2 regions of the Mesorhizobium sp. M7A.F.Ca.ET.027.02.1.1 genome follow, and region 1 is predicted to be linked to the other one. Evidence: riboswitches for the same ligand, from Rfam matches in the RefSeq annotation. Region 1 holds a riboswitch; the other holds the start of a gene.
What was found. A riboswitch is a leader RNA that binds a small molecule or an ion and turns the genes downstream of it on or off. The one in region 1 is predicted to bind thiamine pyrophosphate.

Region 1 (3,258 bases):
CGATGGCCGCGAAAACGCTGGCGCATGGTCTGCAACTCGCCGAGCCGGCGCATGTTTCGCTTGCGCCTCGCCGTCACGCCGTAGCGCAGCCAATGCTCTTCGCGAACGATCTGGCGGCCGAGTTTATGCTGCTCGCGCTCTTCTTCCTCCAGGACCAGGTCGCGCCATTCCTCGAAATGGCCAAAGCCCTTGTCCAGCCTGCGGGTCTGGCCGCGATCGAGCCAGATGGTGGCGCGCGACACACGTTCGAGAAAGCGGCGGTCGTGCGAGATGACGATCAGTGCCGAGGAGGTGCGGATGAGTTCTTCTTCCAGCCATTCGATGACCGAGAGGTCGAGATGGTTGGTCGGCTCATCGAGCAGCAGGATGTCTGGCTCCGGCGCCATGACGCGGGCAAGGGCAGCACGCCTCGCCTCGCCGCCCGACAGGTCGTTCGGACGTTCCTCACCCGACAGTCCGAGATGCTCCATCAGATAGCTGGCGCGGTAGGGATCGTCGGCAGGGCCAAGCCCGGCCTCGACATAGGCGCGGACAGTGGCAAAGCCCTCCATGTCGGGCATCTGCGGCAAATAGCGGACAGTTGCCGAAGGCTGGCGGAACACCTCACCGTCCTGCGGCTCGATCAGGCCGGCGGCGATCTTCAGCAGGGTCGACTTGCCCGACCCGTTGCGGCCGACCAGTGCGATCTTGTCGCCGGCCGAAGCCGTCAAGGCGGCGCCATCGAGCAGCGGCGTGCCGCCGAAGGTCAGTTTTATCCCGTCGAGGTTGAGAAGGGGCGGGGCCATGTCAGCTTTCAGGTAAGGGATAGGGATGAGCGAGCAGCATCGCGCGGCCATGGCCGAGCGCGATTTCGAGGCGGCCCTTGACCTCGTTGGAAATGGTCAGCGACGAACCGAAGGCCACCTTGACGTGGTTCAGCGGCCATTTGGCGCCGGTGACGGTCAACCCGGCAAGCTCGGAAAAGCCGAGCACCGAAAACAGCGTGCCATCGGCATAGTCGAAGCCGGCCGTTCCGCGCAGCAGGGGAATGCCTTCCTGGGCGCCGCTGGTCAGGAGCACATCGGTCCCTGCTTCGGCCAGCCGCAAGGCAAGCGCCAGATGCAGGAAAGCGTGGTCGGCGCGCTTGCCGCCGAAAGCACCGGCGAGCACCAGCCGGGTCGCGCCGCGCTCGAGTGCTGCGGCGATGGCAAGTTCGCCATCGGTCTGGTCCTTTTCCGCCGGGAAGGTCCGGCGCGGCACGGAAGCGAGATCGTCCGGCAGGTTTGCCGGCACGGAATCGAAATCACCCACCCACAGCTCCGGCACGAGGCCCAGCAACTGCGCATGGCCTATGCCGGCGTCGGCGGCGATGACGCGGGAGCCTTCGGCCTGGCGGTCGAGCCGTGGCGTGCGGATGAGATCGCCGCCAAGCAGGATGGTGAATGTGCTCATATCGTGTGGCCCTTACCAGCCCGGCACGGGAAACGGAAGGCGGCAAACTCCCACTTGCGTGGCGGATCGGCCCGGCCTATGTGTCGAAACGCTCTAACGGGGTGCCGGACGCGATCTTCGCGGACCGGCTGAGAGGCAGTCTCGCCAACCCGCTGAACCTGATCCGGTTTGTACCGGCGGAGGGATTAGACGTTTCGGACAGTCCGACGCCTCAATTCCTTTCAATTCGAACGAAGGAGGCGCCGATGCGCACGCTTTTATACGCTCTTGTTTCAGCAACGGTCGTGGCCTTGTCCGGACCGGCCTTGGCCAAGGACAAGCTCACCGTCTACACCTATGAGAGTTTCACCGCCGATTGGGGTCCGGGTCCCGTGGTGAAGAAGGAATTCGAGGCCGAATGCAGCTGCGATGTCGAGTTCGTCTCGGTCGCCGACGGCGTCGCGTTGCTCAACCGCGTCAGATTGGAAGGCGCATCGACCAAGGCCGATATCGTGCTTGGCCTCGACACCAATCTCACCGCCGATGCCAAGGCGTCAGGCTTGTTCGCGCCGCATGGCGGCGTAACTGGTGTCAACGTGCCGGGTGGCTGGAGCGACGATACTTTTGTCCCCTTTGATTACGGCTATTTCGCTGTCGTCTACGACACCGAGAAGCTGAAGAACCCGCCGAAAAGCCTGAAAGAGCTGGTCGAAGGCAGTGCCGACGACAAGATCGTCATCCAGGATCCACGCACCTCGACGCCGGGCCTCGGCCTGCTTCTGTGGGTCAAGTCGGTTTATGGCGACAAGGCGCCGGAGGCCTGGGCCAAGCTCAAGCCGAAGGTGCTGACCGTGACGCCGGGCTGGAGCGAGGCCTATGGGCTGTTCACCAAGGGCGAGGCGCCGATGGTGCTGTCCTACACGACGTCGCCGGCCTATCACATGATCGCCGAGAACACCGGGCGCTACCAGGCGGCCTCCTTCGAGGAGGGCGAGTATCTGCAGATCGAGGTGGCGGGTATCACCACGACGGGAGCCAAGAATCCGCTGGCGGCCAAGTTTATGGCCTTCATGACCGGGCCTAAATTCCAGGATGCCATTCCCGAGACCAACTGGATGTTCCCGGCCGGCAAGACCGACAAGCCGCTCAATCCGGCCTTTGACAAACTGGTCAAGCCGACCAAGACCTTGCTGTTCAGCCCGCAAGAGGTCGCTGCCAATCGCAAGGCCTGGGTCGATGAATGGCTTGCGGTGATGAGCAAATAAGTTTGCTATCGAAGATGAGTGCTCTACGGCGCCCCCCTCTGTCCTGCCGGACATCTCCCCCGCTTGGGGGGAGATTGGCTGCCATCGGCGATTTCGCCAATCGCCAATGCTGCTGGAGTGAGCGAGGCGTCGAAATTGCCAATCTCCCCCCTTGTGGGGGAGATGTCCGGCAGGACAGAGGGGGGCGCGAAGGAACGCAATCCTTTGTAAGTGCCGCGATCCGGAGATTGGTGGTCCGGCGTGCGACGCGCAGCCTCTGATCCCCGCGTCAGCGCCGGCATTGTCGCGCTTGCCGCGATCGCGCTGCTGATCGGCGGCGCGTTTGCCGGCCTGCTTTTCGAGGGCGCCCATGATTTCTCGGGCGCCTGGGCAGCCTTCGATCCCTATCTGCTTCGCGTCATTCGCTTCACGCTCTGGCAAGCGGCGCTCTCGACGCTGCTTTCGGCCATCCCGGCGCTGTTCGTGGCGCGCGCTCTGTCGCGACATCCACGTTTCTTCGGCCGCGCCTTCATCCTGCAGATCTTCGCCGTGCCGTTGGCGCTGCCGGCTATTGTCGCAGCGCTCGGCATTCTGGCGCTTTATG
Region 2 (3,258 bases), on a different contig from region 1:
AACAACATCTCGCCCTCGCCATGCTCGGCGCCGGTCAGGAGCTGGAAGAGTGTCGATTTGCCGGCGCCCGAGGGTCCAAGGATCGAGACGAATTCACCAGCGCCGACGCTAAGCGAAATATCGGCCAGCACGTCGAGCCCACCGAACGCCTTGCGCACATGCCGCAGCTCGAGCCGGTTCATCGCCAGGCCCCCTTCCCGGCGGTTTCCTTGCCGGCCCGCTCCCAGGGCATCGCGAGGCGCTGCAGCAGTACAGTCGACCCGAACAGGACAAGTGTCAGCGCGGCACTCACTCCGACGGCGGCAAGAACCAGGTCAGGACGGAAATTGTTCTTGGCGTTGAGCATGTAGATGCCCAGCCCCTTCGCGGCCCCCGCATATTCGGCGAAGATCGCGCCGACCACGGCGTAGGTGATGGAGATCCTCAAACCAGCGAAGAAATAGGGCAGCGCCGAAGGCAGCCGTGCCAGCACGAAGATGCGCCAGCGCCCTGCCCCCATGGCGCGCAGCATTTGCCCGATCTCGGCCTCGGTCGACTCATAACCCTCGACCAACGCAACCAGCATCGGAAAGAAGGTAACCAGCGCCACCAGCATGATCTTGGGCGCCAGCCCGAAGCCGAACCAGAGCACCACCAGCGGCGCGATCGCCACCAGCGGCAAGGTCTGGCTGACGATTAAGACAGGAAACATCGCACGCCGCAGCGGCTGGAAGAAGTCGACCAGCATTGACAGCACGAAGGCAGCGCTGAGCGAACAGGCAAAGCCGAGCAGCGTGGCGCCGATGGTCGGAATGGCGTTGTCGGCCAGCGCCTGGCGATTGAGCAGCGCTTGCTCGAAAACGCGCGACGGCGCCGGCAGTGTCGTCGGCCTGATGCCGGAATAGGTGGCATAAAGCTCCCACGCCAGCAGGAGCAAACCGACCGAGATCATGGCCGGCATTGCCTTGACAAGAAGGCTCGCGATCGGGCGCGAAGCGACTGATGATGTGGCCACGGGAGATAACCTTTGACGGCAGCGCGAAAGCGCGGCTGGCTCAGACAGCCGACGGGCTGTTGGCCGAGACCGTGACGTCGAGGGTTACGTGGCCGGCGCCTGGTCCGAAGCGGCAGAAGGCCTCGTCCAGCGCCGAAAAGATCGCACCGGCATCACCGCGCAGTTTCGTGCAGAAATGCTTGGAACGCTCATAGACGCCGGACTGCTTGAGAAAATCGATGCAGCCGTAGATCTCGTCCATGTGGTCGTCGGTGCCCATCACATAGAGCGAGAACTGCGCCGCCGCCGGCTGGCCGGTGGCAGCAGCATTGCGCACCGCCGCGATGGCCGCATCCTTGCGCGGGCCGAGTGGCCCAACAGGCCCGCCAAGTGCATCGGAGCGGCAGATCGGATCATCCGGCTCGCCAGGGCACCCGCGCGAGATGGTGGCCGACAACACGCAATGTTTGCCGCTGCGTGCCGCCGCCACGAAGAGGTCGCGCATGGCGGGAAACAGCACTTCGGGCGGCCCGACCAGCAAGGTCGAGATGTCGTCGGTCTCGATCCTGAGCTTGTCGCGCCAGGGATCGAGCGCACCGAGCGCGCCAAGAATGACACCGACGAAATCGTCGGTCATGGGGTATAGGGAAATCTGTGCGCCTGAAAACATCGCCCGCCTCGCTCCGCTGGTATTACCCAGATCAGCTTCTAGGGTCTGTGGGCTTGCCGCCCCCGTCTCAGCCCCGACCGTACGGAGCACCCCTGTGGATGTGCGCCTTAAAGCATCATTCGAGTTCAAGGGAAAGCCGTTTTTTCAGAGCACTGCGCCAAAAGCATTGCGCCAGTCACGGTGCGCCTGTGCGGAATTTTGTCGGGAACCTTCGCCGCTGCGACCGGTTGTCCCCACAGTCGCAACGCGATCACTTTCGTAGAAAACAAGCGACGACTTCACAGAAATGGAGACAAACCATGTTCATGAAAATCCTCGCAGCTTCGGTTCTCACCATTGGTCTGGCCGCGTCAGCCATGGCGCAAAGCGCCGGCAGCAACAACGCAAATGGAAGCGGCAGCGGCAAATCGGTGACGGTTGAGCCGAACACGCCGGCTTCACCGAATACGGTCGAGCCGGACACTGTCGACCCGGGCACGACCAACAGCACGACTGGCACGGTAGGAGATATGAATTCAAACGCGGATCAGAATTGCCCGGCAAGTCCGCAGGGGGCGCAGGCAGATGCCAACGGCACCTCCCCGGGCACCACCTCGCCGACAGTCAACGACAACAATTGCGGCAAGTAATCTGCACGCGATCGAACCAAAGCCGCGGAGCACAACCTCCGCGGCTTTGTTCTACCACGACGCGGGGATCGGGGCTTGGTACAACCTTGAACTCTACGAAACCGCCGTCTCGCGAACCGGCAGCTTCCAGCCTGGCCTGACGAAGTGGCAGGTGTATCCGTTGGGATATTTCTCCAGATAGTCCTGATGCTCGGGCTCGGCTTCCCAGAACGGACCAACGGGTGCGACTTCGGTGATGACCTTGCCCGGCCACAGGCCCGAGGCATCGACATCGGCGATGGTGTCCTCGGCGACGCGCTTCTGTTCGTCGCTGGTGTAATAGATCGCCGAGCGATAACTCGTCCCGACATCGTTGCCCTGGCGGTTGCGGGTCGTCGGATCGTGGATCTGGAAAAAGCGTTCCAGCAGCGTGCGATAGCTTATGATGGCCGGATCGAAATTGATCTCGATGGCTTCGGCGTGGGTGCCGTGGTTGCGGTAGGTGGCGTTGGGCACGTCGCCGCCGCTGTAGCCGACACGGGTGGAGATGACGCCGGGATAGCGCCGTATCAAATCCTGCATGCCCCAGAAACAGCCGCCGGCAAGGACTGCACGTTCGGTCGAAGTCGCCATGTCACGTCTCCTCAAAAGCAATTCCGGGAAAAGTGTGTGGCGGTTTTCCGTCTGGAATTGCGTGAAAGCAAGTGGTCTCGCCATAAATGGGCATTGTCACCTGCTTCGTCCAGCGGACGCGGTGGATCTACCTCAATTGCTCGGTTGGGCGAGGCTGTCGATCAAACCCAGTAGCTTCATGCCAGGCGGAATGGCGGCAAAGCTGATCGCCACCGGTGGTGCCCTGAGCGACCAGTCGAAAAGAACGGTCTTGACCGGGATGTTTCCCAGCCACGCCAGCAGCCGAGGTGGCACGCCGCTCCCGGGCCAGACCAGAAGCATGCCGTGATCGCGCAGCCGCTGGCTGGTGATCCAGGGGGCGAGCCGCATGTCGA

Region 2: another riboswitch for thiamine pyrophosphate. It lies ahead of EN749_RS08870 (YkoF family thiamine/hydroxymethylpyrimidine-binding protein); the one in region 1 lies ahead of thiB (thiamine ABC transporter substrate binding subunit).

Annotation. Positions count from the first base shown of each region.
Region 1 is NZ_RZOL01000047.1:14,974-18,231, forward strand. Features, by position in the region: gene EN749_RS08260 (ABC-F family ATP-binding cassette domain-containing protein) at 1-785, opposite strand, end outside; gene EN749_RS08265 (thiamine diphosphokinase) at 787-1,431, opposite strand; TPP riboswitch at 1,519-1,633, shown strand; gene thiB (thiamine ABC transporter substrate binding subunit) at 1,677-2,675, shown strand; partial or broken gene EN749_RS38650 (precorrin-3B synthase) at 2,703-2,863, opposite strand; gene thiP (thiamine/thiamine pyrophosphate ABC transporter permease) at 2,916-3,258, shown strand, end outside.
Region 2 is NZ_RZOL01000052.1:3,044-6,301, reverse strand. Features, by position in the region: gene EN749_RS08880 (ABC transporter ATP-binding protein) at 1-182, opposite strand, end outside; gene EN749_RS08875 (ABC transporter permease) at 179-940, opposite strand; gene EN749_RS08870 (YkoF family thiamine/hydroxymethylpyrimidine-binding protein) at 1,035-1,643, opposite strand; TPP riboswitch at 1,634-1,747, opposite strand; gene EN749_RS08865 (hypothetical protein) at 1,943-2,272, shown strand; gene msrA (peptide-methionine (S)-S-oxide reductase MsrA) at 2,366-2,884, opposite strand; gene EN749_RS08855 (glycosyltransferase family 39 protein) at 3,017-3,258, opposite strand, start outside.